Regions from separate parts of the Acetobacter oryzifermentans genome, predicted to be linked through region 1. Evidence: predicted binding sites of a transcription regulator. Region 1 holds the regulator's gene; each other region holds the start of a gene.

Region 1 (6,555 bases):
AGGAGAATGTGTGCGCTTATTTACCGGCGCGCAAATTCCCGCTGGCGCAGATACCGTTATCATTCAAGAAAACGTGCAGCGTGAAGGTGACCACGCCAAGCTGGCTGCTCCAGCGCGCCAAGGGCAGTATATTCGCCAGCAGGGGCAGGATTTTCAGAAAAATGACACGTTATTGCCAGCAGGGCGCAGACTCGGCCCGCGTGATATCGGGCTGGCGGCTGCGGGTGGGCATGTCTGGCTTACGGTTTCACGCCGCCCGCGCGTGGGTATTTTGGCCACGGGTGATGAAATTATCCTGCCCGGAGACCCAGCCCCTACGGATGGCATTTTTAATTCCGCCTCCTTCATGGTGGCAGCGCTTCTGCAACAACAGGGCGCAGAAACAATTATGCTCCCCATTGCACGAGACAACATGGAAAGCCTGACAACCCAGTTCCACCAAGCGGCCACGCTGGACATGCTGGTAAGCATTGGTGGTGCAAGCGTGGGAGATTACGATCTTGTCCGCCCTGCGCTGGCTGAAATTGGGTTGCAGCAGGATTTCTGGAAAATTGCCATGCGCCCGGGCAAACCGTTGATGTTTGGCCAGCTCGGCAACACACCCGTTATTGGCCTGCCCGGTAACCCAGTGGCTGCCATGGTGTGTTCCATCGTGTTTGTAACCCCTGCCCTGCACGCCCTTATGGGCCTACCCGTTGGCACCGAACTGCAAACAGAACCCGCCATTCTGGGCTGTGATGTAAAAGAAAACGATACCAGGCAGGATTTTTTACGCGCAACACTTGCGCCCTCCCCACAAGGCGCTGTACCTGTGGCCACACCTTTTTCCCGGCAGGATTCAGCCCAGCTGAATATTCTCAAGCAAAGCCAGGCTCTGGTCATTCGTGCTCCCTTTGCGCCAGCACAAAAAGCAGGCATGCCCTGCCAGATTATCCGCCTACCCTGATCTCTCCCTTGACATAAAAAGAGAACTTATATAGAACAAGACTAAGATTTTCTTTTCATTACGACAGCCGCTTTTGAGGTGCGATATGCTAACGCGCAAACAGCACAAACTTCTGCTTTTTATTGATTCGCACCTCAAACAGACAGGTTTTTCGCCTTCCTTTGATGAAATGCGTGAAGCCATGGGCCTGCGCTCCAAATCTGGTATTCATCGGCTGATTTCCGGTCTGGAAGAACGCGGTTTTTTGCGCCGTCACCACCATCGGGCACGGGCTTTGGAAGTTATTCAACTGCCAGAAATGCAAGAATTGCCACCCAATGTGGTGCGTGCCAGCTTTACCCGGCCTAAGGCTGAAACCGTAAGAATTCCGCTTTATGGGCGCATTGCAGCAGGCCTGCCTATAGAAGCCGTGCCAGATACCTCCCACGTTCTCACTGTTCCAACAGAAATGCTGGGTACGGGAGATTATTACGCGTTGGAAGTAGCTGGAGATTCCATGGTGGATGCTGGCATTCTGGATGGTGACAACGTGATTATCCGTCGCACGGATCAAGCCGAAAACGGGCAGATTGTGGTGGCGTTGATTGATGAGCACGAAGTGACGCTCAAACGCCTGCGCCGCAAGGGCAACATGATTGCGCTGGAACCTGCCAATTCCAGTTACGAAACCCGTATTGTTCCGGCTGAAAAACTGCGTATTCAGGGCTGCTTGGCTGGGCTGATCAGGCAGTATTAAGCAAAGTGCCTGCGTGGTAAAAAACTTCCCCCGTAGGCATCTATTTTTCTATTCCGGGCAGATATCATCCCATTGCGGAAAAAGCTTTGCCAGTTCGGAAACCACAGCAGGCGTAATTTCCGCACAAAATGGTACTTCTGCCAAAATACGTACCTTACCTTTTTGCTCTATGGTCTCACGGTTTTCTGCATTAAGCGGGCCGCTTAACACTACACCGGCCACGGCAATCTGCCGTGTGCGTAAGGCTTCCAAACTCAACAAAGTATGATTGAGAGTGCCTAGCCCGCTACGCGCTACTAGCACGACGGGCAAGCCCCAACGCTGTGCCAGATCAATCATCATCAGCTCTGGCGTTGCAGGCACCATCAGGCCGCCTGCGCCTTCTACAACCAATGGTTTGTCTGCTTCACCTTGGGGCAGCACCAGTTGGGCCGGATCAATCTGCATGCCTTCAGCACGTGCGGCAGCATCGGGGGAAAGTGATGCAAGAAAAGCCCCTGCGGGTTTGAAACAAGGCGCATCCCCCGCCAGATGCTTAACCGTAGGGGTATCCCCTTCTTCATCCGCCAAACCGCTTTGCAGGGGCTTCCAATAAGCGCCCTGCCAGCGCCGCACCAAACAAGCAGACACAAGGGTTTTGCCTATGCCGGTATCCGTGCCCGTTACAAACACACCCTTACGTGGCGGTTTGCGAAAACAGGCATACCCAACCCGCCACGTAACGGCGCACCCTGCCTGCTGAAACCGCAAGGCAACACGGCGCAACTGAACTGCAGATAATGGTACGGCCCCTTCACGTGGGGTAGATGCACCTGTTGCTTTCAGATGCCTTACAAAATCCATCCCATCTGCAAAAGCCTGCACAATATCCTGCTCAGCCCAACCGCCAGAAAACGCGGCCGGTCGCCAACTTTGTGCATCGGCTAATTCTGGATAAACCGGGGTTGCCGCCTGCCGCCCTTCCTGCTGGCAAGCCTGCTGCCATTCAGCAAATGTACCGTCCAATAATGTTGAAACCGCAAACACACCATCCGGAGCCAAAAGCCCTGCAAGGTTGCGCAAAACCTTTGCTGGTTCAGGCAGCCATTGCATAATCAGGTTGCCACAAATCACATCAAACGGGCCAGAAACATCCGGTGCGGCTGCGTCCATCTGATGGTAGGAAACAGCTTCTCCTAGCCGCATTTTAGCCCGCGCCAGCATATTCGGGGCAAAATCTGTTGCCAGAATTTCTGCTTCTGGCAAGCAAGCATGCAGATGCTCTGTCAGCAATCCTGTGCCACAGCCAATTTCCAAAATACGCAGGGGACTTTTGCCCGCCATACTGGTTTGTATGCGCTGGAACAATTCACGCGCCGCCACACGCTGAACCGTGGCAGCTTGATCATACTTTTCCGCAGCATCAAAACTTTTACAAATACGCGCAGCGCGGGTGGGTGTTTTCATGGTTGTTGTTCCATCCTGTTGCGCAGCATTTCCAAAAACCGAGCACACTCAACCGGGTGCGTTTGAGGAAGCAAATGGCCACCATTTTCTACCCATTTTATATGGGCCGAAGCCCGAAAAGAAGCCTCGGTCATACTGGGGGAAGCAATTTCATCCTGCCGCCCCGCCAACACATCTAATGGGCCTAATGGTAAATCTGCCCGTGCATCTTCCGTGCGCAGAATATCCAACCCATATGCCAGTGCTTCTGGCTGGCAGCGTGCCGCCAAAACGGAAGATGCCCCACAACGCTGGCGAAAGTCATTCACCACAGCAGCAGGTTCGCGCCCCAAGCCACGTATCATGCGTTGCACAATACGCGGTGCCACACCTTCAGGAAAATCTTCCCGGCTGGCAAAACAGGCAAACGTGTTGATACCTGCAAACCTGCTTTCGGCTGGCCAAACGCCCTGCCTGCGTTGCAACATCAGCCACATGAACCCAAGGGAATGGCCAATTCCCAATATGGGGTGCTGACTTTGGCGCAGATCATCCAACGTAACCGTTTTTTCTGCGCCAGTGGTTTGTGGTTTCAAAAAACCCAGATCCAGCGTTACGGCATCTGGCCAATTCAGTTGCATAAGCACAGGTTGCCAGAATTCCGGCCCAAACCCCCAGCCATGCACAAACACGGGTAAAAGCCGCGCCATTATGCCATGCCTTTGCTGGCGCGGATAAACGTATCAGCCAAAGCCTCCATTTGCGCCCATGTATGGTTGGCATGAAAAACCACCCGCAAACGGCAGCTCCCCGGTGGCACAGTAGGCGGGCGAATAGCCACAGCAAGAAAACCCGCCTCTGCCATTTTCTGGGCCAGAGTGCGTGCTTGTGCCTCCTGCCCTACCAGAATGGGCACAATCTGGGTGCTTGATGGCCCAGTATCCTGCCCGGCATCGTGCATTCTCTGGCGAAAGCTGGCGGCAAGTGCACCCACATGGGCGCGTTGGGTATCCATTTGCGGCAGCAGATCAAGCGCTGCATCAACAGCCCCCAAGACCAAAGGAGACGGCGCAGTGGAATAAATAAAACCGGAAGCCGCGTTATCCAACCATCTGCATAAGCCTTCAGATGCTGCAATAAACGCGCCCATACTGCCTAAGGCTTTACTAAATGTGCCAACCACTACATCTGCCAGTCCGTTTGCCAGCCCGGCACCTTCTGGCCCCAGTATGCCGGTTGCGTGGGCTTCATCTACGCACAGTAGCGCATCGTATCTTTGGGCCACCTCATGCAACGCGGCAATATCCGCCACATCACCATCCATGCTGAACACGCTTTCTGTCAGCACAATGCGTAGGCCTGCCCCTTCGATTTTCTGAAGTTGGCTTTCAAGGTGCGCCACATCATTATGGCGGAACCGAATCGGGCGGACACCTGCTGCTGCACAACCATGATACAGGCTGGCATGAATAAGCTTATCCGCCAGAATAACGGCGGGAGCACCATATACCTGCGCAGAAAGCCGCGCCAAAGCTGGCACCAGAGAGGCATTGGCCTGCCAGCCAGAAGAAAACAAACGTGCCGCCTGCATATGCTTTAGCCGCGCCACGCGCTTTTCCAGCGCACAAGCCTGGGAGGATGTACCCGTTACCAACCGGGAAGCACCACTGCCGCTGCCTTCTGCCTGTGCCCAAGCGGATGCGCGCTCACGCAACAAAGGGTGCATGCGCAGGCCCAGATAATCGTTGGACGAAAAATCTATGACCACAACGCCATCTGAACGCTTGAGCAGCGCACCACCCGCATATTGCCATTGCTGACAGGTGCGCAAACGCCCCTGAGCAGACAGATCCGCCAGCCCCTTCTGGAAAAGATTATCAAACCGCGTCATGTAACATGTGGTGCCGCAGCCTGAAGGGCGGGTCAATCATCTATGGGGAAACATTCCATGACAGAAGCTTCCGGCTCATCTTTATCTTCCATGCCGGAATGGTACACGCAGGGCCTGCCCCATATCTGGCTGCCTTATAGCCAGATGAAAACAGCCCCTGCGCCTCTTGCCGCCGCAAGCACGCATAACACGCGCATTACCCTAACAGATGGTCGGGAACTGGTGGATGGCGTGGCGGCATGGTGGACAGCCTGCCACGGCTATAATCACCCGCATATTCGCCAAGCCGTCTGCCAGCAAATGGAAACCATGCCTCATGTAATGTTTGGCGGCATGGTGCATGAACCTGCCTTACGCTTGGCGAGCAGATTATGCGCCATGCTACCGGGAGACCTAGAGCGGGTGTTCTTTACGGATTCAGGTTCGGTTTCTGTAGAAGTCGCCATGAAAATGGCTATTCAGTACCGTTTGAACAAAGGGCAAACCAAACGCACCAAAATGCTGGCGTTCCGTGGCGGCTATCATGGAGACACACTGGCCACCATGTCTGTTTGCGATCCGGAAGAGGGCATGCACCATCTCTATGGCTCTGCCCTGATGGAGCACGTCATCTCCCCACTGCCAGTAGATGCGGCCACCACGGCCGTTTTTATGAATCTGTTGGCAAAACACGCGCACGAACTGGCCGCCATTATCACCGAGCCTTTGGTGCAAGGTGCTGGCGGCATGTTGTTTCATTCTCCACAAACACTGCGCACCTTACGCAAAGCTGCGGATGACCATGATGTTCTGCTGATTTTAGATGAAATCTTCACCGGCTTTGGCCGAACAGGCACCATGTTTGCCTGTGAACAGGCTGGTATTGTGCCCGATATTATTACGCTTTCAAAAGCGCTTACCGGGGGCACCATGGCCCTTGCCGCCACAGTAGCACGCCAACATGTGTTTGAGGCTTTCCTTTCTGATAACCCCGAACATGCGTTAATGCACGGCCCCACCTTTATGGCCAACCCACTGGCTTGCGCCTGTGCCAATGCCTCGCTTGATCTTTTTGAAACCGCGCCACGCCTTCAGCAAGTCCAAGCTATCAACGCGTTTCTCACTGAGGCGCTAGAACCCTGCCGCACGCTGCCCGGCGTAAAAGATGTGCGCACACTTGGGGCTATTGGTGTTGTAGAACTAGAAAAAATCAGTAACCCGGATGCATTGCGCCAACGTTTTATTGCTGAAGGCGTGTGGATACGCCCTTTCCGCAATATTGTTTACCTAACACCTGCTTTTACCATTGAAAAACAGGATTTACGCAAACTTACCAATGCTATTTATAAAGTATTATCCTGAAAAACCGTAAGGTCAGGAAGATGAAGGTGCTGTGCGCGTCCATGCCGCCGCAGCATGTTCATCTTCTTCCCGCGCATCCACCCATGCGGTATGGCCATTGGCAAATTCTTCTTTTTTCCAAAACGGCGCGCCGGTTTTAAGCCGATCAATCAAGAACGATGTGGCCGAAAGCGCAGCACCCCGATGGGCCGCAGCCGCCCCAACCAGCACAATGGG
Region 2 (6,555 bases), on a different replicon from region 1:
ATGCGGAATCCTGCGCTGCGATATTCCGCCAGAGCTGCCAGATGCTCCCCTCTTCGATAGCCGTGTCAATCGGCGCAGGTGTATGATGGTCGCCCCAGCGCGAATTCTCCACCATGGAACCGTTGGTCACGAACACCAGTTCCTCTGGCCCAAGATCAACACCGGCGGACGCGCCATTGTCCAGCCAGTCGAGATGGGTCGCAACTTTCTTTCCGCCAGAAACATCAACAGCAACATTTGTCACCTTCACGCCATGACGGAACACGACGCCCTGATCGGCAAGCCATGTGGCCAGTGGTTGGCTCAGGGATTCCTGTTGGTTGTATCTGGTGAACTTCAGCGTATGCAGATCCTTCAGTCCGAGAATCTGATGCACGAACCGTGCGAGGTAACGCTTCATCTCAATAGCGCTGTGCCAGGTCTCGAACGCAAACATCGACCGCCAGAACAGCCAGAAGTTCGAAGCCATGAAATCGCCGGACAGCACATCCGCGATCGTCTTTCCCGCCAGTTCGTCCTCATCGGTCAGAATGAGGGTAATGATCTCGCGTCGCGCCTTTCCCGTGAGCGTCAGCCTGTCACGATCAGCGAGGGGCTGCCCTTGATTACACATGGCGCGGATCGGACTGGTGGATGGATCGGCCTGATTGACCTGCCAGACCTCATCCAGCACCGATGCGCCGGGAATTTCCAGAGACGGAATGGAACGGTACAGATCCCACAGACACTGGAACTGCTCTTCCATCTCCCGACCGCCGCGGATCAGCCAGCCGGTCTCCGCATTCCCCGCTCCGTCCAGCGCGCCGCCGTCGCTGTCCGAGGCTTCAAGAATGGTGATGGCTGAAGGCGTCATGCCTGCATCCCGGATCAGGAACGCCGCCGCCGCCATGCCCGCCAGTCCTCCGCCCACGATCCACGCTGACCATCCTGCCATATCCTGTGGCGCAGGGGGTTGGACAAAAGCCTCATAATTGCTGTGGGCATATCTCATGGCGCGTGTCCTTTTCCGGAAAAGGGCCGATGGCGGGCGGCATTGCTATTCATACGACCCCCAATGACCCGATCTGTCCTTGCGATGTATCAAGTGCTGTAAACAGGAATACCTCTCCCCGCAAGAGGGGACCGGTGCCGGTTTATGCTCCACCACAGGCTCATGCGACAGCGCGCCCGGCAGGGAAAGGCAGGCCAGAAGCCCCGCCAGAACCAGAAGAAACAGACCGGACCACCAGCCATACAGAAAGGCGCCGGCCACGCCGCCCAGCGTGAAGGACAGCACGATGGCGGCATGCAGACCCAGGCGTTCGCGCGTACCGGTCCGTCGGGCCGGGTCAACCGGATGGAAAAACCCTTCCAGCCAGTCCGCCAGTTCCAGCCCCACATCGGTGAGCATTCCTGTCATATGGGTGGTGCGGACACGCGCCCCGGAAATGCGTGTGACCGTGGCGTTCTGGAGCCCCATGAGGAAACTCAGCCCGTAGGCCAGCACCGGATCCCGTGGCTGGGCCGAAAACAGAAAATCCACAGCCCCCAGAAGCCCAAGCAGGCAGGCTTCCAGCAGAATGCTCCGTGCGTAGATCGACGGCAGGTTGTGGCGACGGCCCGCATTGACCAGCAGCGCGGACAGCACCGCGCCGGCGACGAAGGCCAGTATCAGACCGCAGCAGGACAGGACCAGTTCCATGCGCCCTTCATGCAGGCCACTCGCCAGTGCGGAGACATTGCCTGTCATATTGGCCGAATAATAGCCTACGGCCAGAACCCCGGCAGCGTTCACTGCACCGGCGATGGCCGCCAGCGTACAGCCCAGACGCCTGTCGATGCTGGCGTTGCGCTCCGAGCCCTCGTGAACAAGCACCTGTGCCTCCCGTCGTGACTGACCGCATGAGGGGGGACTCCGTGTTTATCGGTTTCCCCGGACAGCGATCTTTTTTATGAGCGGGATGGTAACAGCCCGCCCTCTTTCGACAAAGCGTCCTGTTTTCAATTTCTTAGGACGATATCTTCCCGGATTGTGAATTGCCACAGATGTGGCGCGATACGCTGCTCCGAAAGATGAATGTTGACTCCCCACACCAATAAAGAACAAATAAGGAACATAAAATCAGGAAATTTGCCTGCACAAGGAACACCGAGCCGTGACATGACTGCTGAAACCCAGAAAAAACCTGGCCTGGAGACGCTTCGGGCGGCGATCAGCCGTCTCGAAGGTCACAGCGACCGGCGCCGCAAGGTGCTGCCCTTTGGCGTACGCGAGATCGACAGTCGTCTGCCGGGAGGCGGTCTGGCGCTGGGCGCGCTGCACGAGGTGGCGGGCGGCGGCAACGATGCGCTGCACAGTGCGGCCGCCGGTCAGTTCTGCGCCGGGATCGCGGCCCGCACGCGCGGTAAGGTGCTCTGGATCGTCACCCGTCAGGATGTGTTCGCCCCTTCCCTGAAACAGGTCGGGCTATCCGCACGGCGGACCATTTTTGTCGAGGCAGGCTCGGACGTCGATGTGCTGGCCTGTTTCGAGGAGGGGCTGCGGCATGGTGGCCTCGGGGCCGTGGTCGCCGAGGTGGCGCGTCTGTCCATGACGGCCTCACGTCGCCTGCAACTGGCGGCCGAAACGTCCGGCTCTCTTGGCATCGCCATCCGACGCTGGCGACGGCAGACGGATGCGGCGGATTTCGGCCAGCCCACTGCCAGTGTGACCCGCTGGCGGGTCTCCGTCCTGCCATCCGTGCCGCTGCCGGTACCCGGCGTGGGAAGACCACGCTGGTTGCTGGAACTCATCTGGACTTGTAACGGTTTTGTGCCGGTCAGGAAGTGCTTATGCCACTCTTGCTTCAAAAGCGAGTGGGCTGATACCGCCCAGATATGAATGGCGTCGACGTGGATTGTAGAAACCATTGATATACTGGAAGATGGCGGTGGTAGCCTGACGGCGGGTTGGCCAGTTCTGTCTCCAGAGCCACTCCGCCTTCAGGCTTTTGAAAAATGTTTCGACGGCAGCGTTGTCAAAACAGTTTCCCTTTCCGGACATTGAAGCCAGCAGCCCATGGGCCAGCAGCTTTTTCTGGAAATCATGGGAGCCATACTGGCTGCCACGATCGGAGTGGAAAATGCAGCCGGGCGCCGGGTTACGCAGCCTTACCGCCATATCCAAGGCACGGATGGCCAGATCCTTTTTCATTCGATCGCTCGCGGCCCACCCGATTACGCGACGACTGAACAGATCGATGACGACAGCGAGGTAGAGCCAGCCCTCGGCAGTCCAGATATAACTGATATCTCCCGCCCATTTCCGGTTGGGGCCTTCAGCAAGGAAATTACCGTCCAGAAGGTTGGCCGCAATGTCAGACTGGTGGTGGCTGTCGGTCGTCATCTTGTGGCGACGGGTGCGCACGGGCCGGATCCCGTTGGCCTTCATGAGGCGGCCAACGCGACGTTCCCCGACATCAAGCCCGGCTTCCCTGAGTTCCATGGTCATGCGCGGCCGTCCGTAGGACCCGTTGCTCAGGGCAAAATGCTCACGGATATGCGTCAGCACCTTCAGATCGGTACGTTGGCGCTGGCAGGCCGGTCGGGATGTCCAGGCCCGGTACCCCCGTGCAGAGACCCGCAAGACCTGGCACAGCCTCTCGATTGGCCATTCATGCCGATGTCCGTGGATGAAGGCGAACCTCATGGCTTTTGTCTCGCGAAGAACTGGGTAGCTTTTTTTAGGATTTCCCTCTCCTCCCGTAAAATCCGGTTCTCCAGGCGAAGACGTTCATTCTCGCGGGCCAGATCAGCCTGAGGCCCTGATGCCGGCTCGTCCGGACGATAATTCACTATCCATTTCGCCAGAGTGGATTTGCCAATACCCAGATCGGCCGCAACACGCGTGCGTGACAACCCACTGCTCAACGCAATCCTTACGGCCTCGCGCTTGAAATCTTCCGTATGCTTCATGGTTCCGTCGGTCTCCTGATACGAGCTTAAAACGCTCAGATGACCGGCACAAAACCGTTACAAGTCCATTCTCGTGCTGGGCCAGAACGACAAGCAGGGAATGTTTAAATTCAAGGGCAATAATGACGGTAAAGATCGCACCAAAAATTTCCTGAAAGATCTCCTGCTTGATGGGATCGATCCCGATGTCAACGATCAGATGCCAGACCGCGCTGATCAGATGAACTGTCGCTATGGCAGTGACAAGCATGATGAGGGCAATCAGTATCAGAATAATGGCCTGTTCAAAGCGTTCATAGAATGTCAGACCATTAAACAGCCTGACCAGACGCGACCAATCCCTGCTGTGCCAGGAACGTTTCATGGAGATTTCTTCCATAACCGTTTTCCCATCAGATAATTGATATAGTTTTAAGTGTTTGGCTTTTCTTTCAATAATCTTGAGCGTCCTCACTCAGGACATGAACCGGACCACGATCGCTTATTGACTATTTGAGTTACCTCTCTTTTTCTTACGAGAAGAGACTACGCTAACGGCTAATGTCGACTTCAGATGCAGATAAATTACCTGTTGATCCTGACAAGGAGAAACTCGCCGAACCTCTGGATCCGGCTGATATGGGCACCGATTTCCATGCAGTCCCATGTGCTCTCCTAAGGGGTTGACTACCCCTCAAGCCGCACTTTCTCTCAGGAAACGATAATGATGGCTCTATCATTCCCAATGAATTCGATACAAAATCGTAATTATTCCAATATTGTCGGAGCGCTACGAGGTTAAGCAAATGGATTATGCTCGACATCTCCCTTTCCCTCTATCTTGAATACAATATTCCGAAACACGGGGCCTTTTATGGAAGGCCCAGCAGCCCTCTCGTTTTAATAAAAACCCAGACGAAAACGGCATCTTTGAGATAGGATGTACGTTTACGTTTTACGCCGCTATCGATGTCGACGCGGAAATCTCACAGAAGGGTTGTACATCGGGTTAGATTATGAAAAAGTCTGTTTTGTAGAAAAGAAATTTCCATAATCATCAAGAAAACCCGATGCAGACAGAGTGTAGCGCAGGCGCGTATGAGTTTCCAGCCTCCTGTGGACGGCGTGTTGTGGCCCGTTTTGACGGGGGGTGCATGAGTTCGGATGGGGGCGTCATTCTGGTGAAGCAGGCTGATGACATTCTGGGTCTCAGCCGCCGCTTTGCTGCCTGTTTTCGCGATAAGCGGCATCCTGCCTTTGTGGAATACCGGGTTGAAGACCTTGTCCGTCAGCGGATCATGGGCCTGGCACTGGGCTATGAAGATCTCAATGATCACGATGCCCTGCGGCATGACCTGATCTTTGGTCTGGCCTCGGGCCGTCTGTCAGGAGGCCGGGCAAACTGCGCAGCATTGGCTGGCAAATCTACACTGAACCGGTTGGAGCGCAGTGGGCACAAGGCAGATCGTTACTGTCGGATCATTGCTGATCATGAGGCCCTGGCGACCCTGTTCGTCACGCTCTTTCTGGACCAGCATGAGCGCGCACCCGCCCGCATCGTTCTGGATGTGGATGCCACCGATGACCGTATCCATGGCCATCAGGAAGGCCGTGCCTTTCATGGGTATTACGGCCATAACTGCTATCTGCCGCTATACATCTTTTGCGGGGATCATCTCCTCAGCGCTACCCTGCGCACGGCAGACAGGGACCCGGGGAAGGAAGCACTGGCAGACATCCGCCGGATCGTGGAGCAGATCAGGAGCCGTTGGCCCCGGGTGCGTATCCTGGTGCGTGGGGACAGCGGTTTCGCCCGGGACAGTCTGATGACATGGTGCGAAGACAACCACGTTGACTTCCTGTTCGGGCTTGCAGGCAACACCCGCCTGTATGACCGGATTGCCTCTTTGTCCGCTGAGGTTCGTGACGAAGCCGCCACGACAGGCAGAGCTGCGCGCGGTTTCGCCTCCTTTGACTGGATCACAAAGGACAGCTGGACGCGCCGCAGGCGGGTCGTGGCCAAGGCCGAATGGCGCCACGGCAACCGCTATCATCGCTTCATTGTCACCACGCTACCGCAGGGAATGTCCGACCCCCGCCATCTCTACGAACAGATTTACTGCGCACGCGGGGATATGGAAAACCGCATCAAGGAATGCCAGATGGATCTGTTCTCAGACAGGACCTCGTCCCACACCATCCGGGCCAACCAGCTCCGGCTGTGGTTCTCGGCCGCAGCCTATGTCCTGCTGATCGCTCTGCAAAGACTGGCCCTTGGCCAGACCAGCCTGGAGACGGCGACCTGTGGCACCATACGCGCACGACTGCTCAAAATCGCGACACGTGTAACGCTCAGCGTCCGTCGGATTGTCCTGTCCATGCCGGACATGTTCCCCTGTCAGCATGAATTCGCCCTCGCTCATGCACGATTGCGAAGGCTCCGGCAGGCCATCTGAAGAAACAGACAGTGCACAGACCACATAGCTTCCACCAACACTGCCTTCTCAGGCCGTGACACCCTCACTGCGTTCAGAACCCGCCGCCAGAAGCACAATATCGTCAATATTCCAGATCGGGCTCCTGTGGGATGACTGAATTCTACAAAATAACCCGAAATTGCCTCAAGTGTGAGAAATCAGCGTC
Region 3 (6,555 bases), 960 kb from region 1:
ATCTGGAATTGGTGATGGAGTTCCGTCATCCAGAACTGGTGAAATAATCAGATTTTCCAAATACTGTGGTATAAAAAAGAGCGGAGGAAACTCCGCTCTTTTTTATTTTCAATTCGCAACGGTTAAAACACACTATTAAATGCCACCTGTGGTGAAACCGAAAACCCGGTATTGTGGCCTGCAAAATAGGTTGAAACCCCCGCAATAACCCCAAAACGAGGGGACCAGTTGTATTCAACAGCAGGGGCTATCAGCCAGTCTCCTGAAGAGCTGTTAATGCGGTCTATCCGTTCTATTTTGCTGCTTGTTGGGGTACGGCCTTTAATGTGAGACCCATCTGCCCAATCTCGCGCCAGATCCATGGCCAAAACCCATTTCTGGTTTATGCCAAATTCCAGAGAAAACCCGCTTTCTCCGTACATGCCGGGTTGCGCTGTGCCGCGGAAGCCAACCTCTGTGCCGTAACTGCTGACGTTATGCAGATGCGCGGTTGTAAGCGCACGGCGGAAGGTTCCCCACATACGCAGGCGCAGTTCATGCTGGCCCGGCAGTGTGTAAGTGGATTGCTCCGTAAAGGCTAAGCGGAATGTATAAACGCCAGATCCAACACCATCTTCTGCTCGGCCCAGCCTCTGATAATTACCTGTGGGAAAACCAACCCCAGCAAATACACTCAGAGCCGGAATATAGCGTGCAGGATCTGCATCCAGATAACGCCACATTAAATCAACTGGCAGATCTCCGAATTTGAGCCCGCTACTTGTACCAGATTTCTTCTTCCACAAATAACTGATCGTGGGAGTAACCTGAATACTGATGGAATCCATAATGGAGTATTTGTAGAGCGTAAAATTGGAAACAGATTGCTGGCGTGGATGCAGCGGATGGCTGTTGCCGTTTGCATCCAGATATCCCACAGGCAGATTATAGCTGACGTAAGGTTCCCACGCGAACACACCTGCCTTGGAAAGCGCGCCAGAAGGCGAAACGAGAGATCCTGTATACCATTGCGGGCGGGCCTCCCCCGGAGCTTGAGATCCCGCCGCCGCACTATTGCCTGTATCTGCAGCATGTGCTGCGGAAAGGCCGACAGAAAGCAGCAATGTGCCTACCAAAGAGCGACAAACAACAGGGCAACACTTAACGCCTGCTCGTACCTGGAGGGAGGAAAATACACTGGCTGCCTGAATCATGATCTGTCTGACCCTTCATGGGGAACCAAAAAATCTTCCGTCAACACAACGGAAGGAACGGTTTGTGGCACGGCGTTATGTTGCGGAACGGAGCGAATGCGGCGCCAGCCCCATGCCAGTGCCAAAGCCAGCAGGGGAATGGCGCATATTGTTGCCGTTCCGGTTGGGTAATCAAACGCCATCAGCCCAACGATGCCAATAAAGAAGGCGAGCGCCAGCCACGAGGTAAATGGCGCGCCCGGCATCGGAAAAGAGGTAGGGGCAATTTCTCCACGGCGAATTTTTTTGCGTAGTTGAATCTGGCACAGCACAATAAAACACCACGTGCTGAGAATACCCAGAGAGGCCAGACTGAGCATGATTTCAAAAATCTGGCTGGGGATGAAGTAATTCAGCACCACGCCCACAAGATAAATGGCCACAGTGGAAAGAATGGCTGCAGAAGGTACAGCCTGTTTGTTCATGCGGGCCAAATAACGCGGGGCTGCGCCATCTAGCGCCAGTGCACGTAGCACGCGCCCGGTAGAATAAAGGCCAGAGTTTAAGCTGGAGAGCGCTGCGGTCAGCACCACAACGTTCATCACACTGTCTATGCCCGGTACGCCCAACTTGGAAAGGAAGGTGACAAAAGGGCTAACCCCTGCCTGATACGTGTTCCATGGCAGCAGCAGCACAAGCAGCGTAATGGTGCCCACGTAAAAAATGGCAATACGCCAGATAACGTTGTTAATGGCCTGCGGTAAAACGGATTTAACATCCTCGCATTCCCCCGCAGCCGTGCCAATCAGCTCAATACTGGCATAGGCAAATACAACACCTTGCACCAATACCAGTGCAGGTAAAAAGCCGTGCGGGAACAAGCCGCCGTTTTCGGTAATCAGATGCAGCCCGGTTGCGTGCCCATCTACGGGGTAGCGCAAGGCCAGAATAACCAGCGCGATGACCAGGAATCCGCCTAAGGCCATCACTTTAACCAAGGAAAGCCAGAATTCCAGTTCACCAAACCATTTTACGCCGGTTAAGTTCATGCCGGTTATCAGCACAAGGGCCAGCAGGGCAAAAAGCCATTGTGGTACACTGGAAAAAACAGGCCAAAAACGCATGTAAAGCGCCACGGCTGTAATATCCACAATGCCTGTTACAGCCCAGTTAAAAAAGGCCATGGTGCCTGCAATATAAGAGGCTTTGGGGCCTAAAAACTCCTGTGTGTAGGAAACAAAGCTGCCACTGGTGGGGCGGTACATTACAAGCTCACCTAATGCACGCAGCATCAGAAAAGCAAAAACACCACACATCAGATAAACCAAGGCAAGAGATGGGCCAACGGCTTGGAGGCGAGATCCAGCCCCTAAAAACAGCCCTGTGCCAATAGCCCCACCTAGAGAGATCATTTGGATCTGACGCTTACCCAAACCACGGTGGTATCCATCTTCAGTGCGTGCGCCTGCATTGGCAGGTGTATGCCCATCTGAGGTGGAGGAAGCCGTCATCTCGTTAACCTTGATTACAAAATTATGTCAAAACCGATTGGTATCGGGTGCATTGGATTTTGCAGGTTGTAAAGATGGAACCGTTAAATAATCGCAATTAAATATGAATAGTGTATAAGAATGAAGCTGAAACGTATAAGGAATATACAGAATTTATATAAATATCAGGAAAGAAGAAACGCAAATATTTTGTTTTGATATTGAAATAATATAAACATAAGTGCTGTTATTTGGGATAAAAATGTTATTTATTTATTATCTACGAAAGTAAAGAAAGTTGCGTTGTGGCTTCTTGATCTTGCGGGCTTAAAAGAGTGGAAAGTGTAATACCTAAAAGTCTTACTGGAGCACGTACAGGCAGCAATGGCGCAAGTAACCGGCACGCCATCTCGGCTAGAATTTCTTGGTCTTGCACCGGATCGGCCAAAGAGAGGCTGCGCGTGCATTGGTTGAAGTCTGTATAGCGCAGTTTCAGGGTGATCGTACGGCCTGTCAGGTTACGTTTTTGGCAGCCCGCCCACACTTTTGCGGCCAGTTCATGCAGAGCCGCGTGTAATTCGGCTGAGGTGCGCAAATCCTGCGCGAACGTTATTTCCTTGCCGAGTGATTTGCGCGGCCTGTTTGGTTCTACTGGCCGATCATCTTTGCCACGGGCGATGCCATAATAAAAAGCAGCCGCCTTACCAAAATGCTGGCGTAAAATATCTAATGAAAAACGACGTAAATCTGCACCTGTATGAATGCCGAGTGTATGCATTCGCTGGGCCGTAGCTGGCCCCACGCCATGAAAAGCGTTTACGGGCAGATTGGCTACAAAGGCTTCCCCACGGTTGGGCGGAATAACAAATTGACCATTAGGTTTGCGGTAATCTGAGGCCTGCTTGGCCAGAAACTTATTGTAAGACACACCTGCCGAGGCCGTAAGCCCTGTTTCATACAAAATGGCCGCGCGTATTTCTTCTGCAATTGCTGTGGCAGAGGGGCGGAGAAGCAGCGGATTTGTTACATCCAAATAGGCTTCATCTAACGAAAGAGGCTGAATAAGGGGGGTGTAACGCGCAAAAATGGCGTGAATTTGGGCAGAAACTGCACGATAAACATCAAAACGTGGCGGCACAAAAATCAGGTGCGGGCATTTGCGCTGTGCCTGCACCGAAGGCATGGCCGAACGCACGCCAAATTTTCGGGCTTCATAACTGGCGGCGGCAACCACACCGCGTTCCTGGCATCGGCCTACCGCTACAGGTTGGCCTTTAAGCGCTGGATTGTCTCGTTGCTCAACAGATGCATAAAAAGCATCCATATCAATATGGATAATGCGGCGTACAACTGCTGTCATCACCCGTGTATGGTAGCAGAAGGCAGCGCAAAAGGGAACAAAAAGAAAACAAATCTAGCTTAAAATTCTGCGTGTCGGGTTTGCAAACCAGAAAATCAGGATCTTTTTAACCAAAGCAGAAGGTCTCAATTTTAAAATGAAAGGGGAAAGCGCTTCCTGATATTGGAGCCACGCCTCCCCGTAGAAAAATTATGATGTTGTTTAAGATACCGGAAACCCTTGTGAATACTGGTATTTTGAGGTGGCACGATCCTGCCAATGCGCCACAATTTGCTTGGGCTGCATATCCAGATCATGCCAGCGTGCAAGGGAAAGTGCCGCTGTGGCTGGGTAGGCCCCATAAGCAGATGGACGTTCCGATGCCTTGGTAGGGACAACACGGCTAGAACTATGAGAGAGCCAGTATCCTGCCCCAGCAAGACAGGCTCCTAGCGTTGTAATGGCAGAAGCAAGGCGTGTACGCAGGCCAGCAAATGGCACAAGCGGCTTAAGCAGGTCTTCCATATCTGCATTGCGTTCATTCTGTGCTGCTTCTGTTGCCAACAAAAGGCGATACTCTGTGCTGGTAACAGAAAGAGCGCAGCCTACCCGAATATCCAGTGCAGGCATTTCCAGTGCGGCCATATCTGTCAGGGCATAATGAAAGGTTTGTGCAACCGCCAAAAATTCCCGCCTAAAGCAGGGCAGAAACAGGCCGCCCGATGGCCCGGTTGTGGGCGTGTGCGGGTTTGTTTGTATTCCTGCAAGGCGGCGAATGGTCCAAAGTGTCAGCCGTTCGCTGCAGGCAAGATCCGTCAGGTAAACAGGTGAACGTGTCATGGCGCATTCCTAAAGGCAGATGCCTTCATCCTTTGTGTGGCATGTGTGCGATAACTCTCTTTAGATGAGAATAATTCTCATTATCAAGATAAAAATGCATCAACTTTTCTCACGCTTCTGTGGTGGCTCTGTTTTTTCTGCTTTTCTTGAGGCTAGGCATGAGGCAGTACACAAGGCATGTCTGTGCTTGCCTCACTCTCTCTCCCATTCCTGCGCCGGTTAGATCCGGAACAGGCCCATGAACTGGCCTTGGATGCCCTAACACTGGGTGTATCCGTGCCCATAAAACGGCCCAAGGATGATCCTGCCCTAGCTACACGTGTGCTGGGTATGCGGTTTTCCAACCCCATTGGCATTGCTGCCGGGTTTGATAAGAACGCCCGTGTTCTGCGCCCTCTGGCACAGTTGGGATTCGGGTTTGTAGAAGCTGGAACTGTTACGCCACGCCCGCAGGCGGGTAACCCCAAGCCTCGGCTTTTCCGCCTTACGGAAGATCGGGCGGTTATTAACCGTATGGGCTTTAATAATCAGGGTATCGATAAGTTTGCCGTGCGTCTGGCGCGTCTGTCTCGCCCGTTGCCATCTGGCCGTGGCGGTGGGGCCCGGGTGCCTGTAGGCGCCAATATCGGTATTAACAAAACCGGTGCCGACCCGGAGCGCGATTACCCAGAACTGGTGGCGCGCGTTAAGCCCTACGTTAATTACATTGTGCTAAATGTCTCTTCTCCTAATACGCCGGGCTTGCGTGGCTTGCAGGATGCTGCCCGCCTGCGTGGGATTCTGGATGCCATTTCGGCCCGTCATGCAGAACGGCCACCGCTGTTGATTAAGCTGGCGCCAGATCTGGAAGATGATGCCATTGGCCCCATTGTAGAAGCAGCCGTAGCCGGTGGTGCGCAGGGGCTGATTGTCACCAACACCACACTGGCGCGCCCCGATTCTCTGCAAAGTTCGTATCGCACAGAAGCTGGGGGGCTTTCTGGCCGTCCGCTTAAACCGCGCGCTACGGAAATGCTGCGTCTGGTTGCGCAGGCTGCGGCAGGCCGTCTGGCGCTGATAGCTTGTGGCGGTATTGAAAGCGGAGAAGACGTTCTTACCCGAATCCGCCTTGGGGCTGATCTGGTGCAGGTTTACACAGCGTTTGCTTATGAAGGCCCCGCACTAGTAGAGCGGCTGAAGCGTGAGATGCAGCACATCATGCGTGCGCAGGGCATTGAAACGTTGGATGATATTCGGGGCAAAGATTTATGATAGCGCAGCAAACTGTAGAAGATATGCAGCAGATTACAGGCCTTGCCGCGCTGGCAGACCAGTACGATGGCTACATTATAGATCTATGGGGCACAGTGCATGATGGTGTGCAACCATATCCCGGTGCCGTAGAGTGTTTGCAGGCCCTGCGTGCATCAGGCAAAAAAATTGTCATGCTTTCCAATGCGCCGCGTCCGGCAGATGTCGTATGTGCGCAGCTTGAAGCCTTTGGTATTTCGCGTGAACTGCATGACGGGGTGATGACAAGTGGTGAAGAAACGCGCCGTTTGTTAAAAGCCCGGACAGACCCGTGGTTTGCCAATTTGGGGCAGAAAGTGCTGCATATTGGCGGCACACATGATCTGGGTCTGTACAACGGGCTGGACGTGCAACGCGTAGCACAGCCTGCGGATGCCGATTTTATTATGAACACCGGGCCAGATGCCGAGCGCGGCGTGGGATC

Evidence for each region. Region 1 encodes LexA, which represses DNA repair genes until DNA is damaged. Its sites were predicted from a motif close to TGTTCTANNTANGTTC; they were not measured.
Region 2: WG31_RS13500 (ImuA family protein) is a predicted target of LexA. The motif match lies at 2,081-2,096, and genes of this name have one in related genera.
Region 3: dinB (DNA polymerase IV) is a predicted target of LexA. The motif match lies at 4,058-4,073, and genes of this name have one in related genera.

The regions. Positions count from the first base shown of each region.
Region 1 covers NZ_CP011120.1:1,238,479-1,245,033, reverse strand. Annotated here, with positions in the region: gene WG31_RS05995 (molybdopterin molybdotransferase MoeA) at 1-946, shown strand, start outside; gene lexA (transcriptional repressor LexA) at 1,032-1,682, shown strand; gene bioD (dethiobiotin synthase) at 1,731-3,128, opposite strand; gene WG31_RS05980 (alpha/beta fold hydrolase) at 3,125-3,817, opposite strand; gene WG31_RS05975 (aminotransferase class I/II-fold pyridoxal phosphate-dependent enzyme) at 3,817-4,998, opposite strand; gene WG31_RS05970 (adenosylmethionine--8-amino-7-oxononanoate transaminase) at 5,041-6,339, shown strand; gene WG31_RS05965 (molybdenum cofactor biosynthesis protein MoaE) at 6,352-6,555, opposite strand, start outside.
Region 2 covers NZ_CP011121.1:46,980-53,534, forward strand. Annotated here, with positions in the region: gene WG31_RS13490 (oleate hydratase) at 1-991, opposite strand, end outside; gene WG31_RS13495 (YoaK family protein) at 1,037-1,855, opposite strand; gene WG31_RS13500 (ImuA family protein) at 2,141-2,860, shown strand; one part of gene WG31_RS13505 (IS3 family transposase) at 2,810-3,705, opposite strand; one part of gene WG31_RS13505 (IS3 family transposase) at 3,705-3,888, opposite strand; gene WG31_RS16115 (phosphate-starvation-inducible PsiE family protein) at 3,770-4,312, opposite strand; gene WG31_RS13520 (IS1380-like element IS1380A family transposase) at 4,983-6,368, shown strand; gene WG31_RS13525 (hypothetical protein) at 6,534-6,555, opposite strand, start outside.
Region 3 covers NZ_CP011120.1:275,718-282,272, forward strand. Annotated here, with positions in the region: gene WG31_RS01270 (glycosyltransferase family 2 protein) at 1-47, shown strand, start outside; gene WG31_RS01275 (hypothetical protein) at 123-1,193, opposite strand; gene WG31_RS01280 (amino acid permease) at 1,190-2,683, opposite strand; gene dinB (DNA polymerase IV) at 2,943-4,022, opposite strand; gene WG31_RS01290 (hypothetical protein) at 4,224-4,841, opposite strand; gene WG31_RS01295 (quinone-dependent dihydroorotate dehydrogenase) at 5,019-6,092, shown strand; gene WG31_RS01300 (TIGR01459 family HAD-type hydrolase) at 6,089-6,555, shown strand, end outside.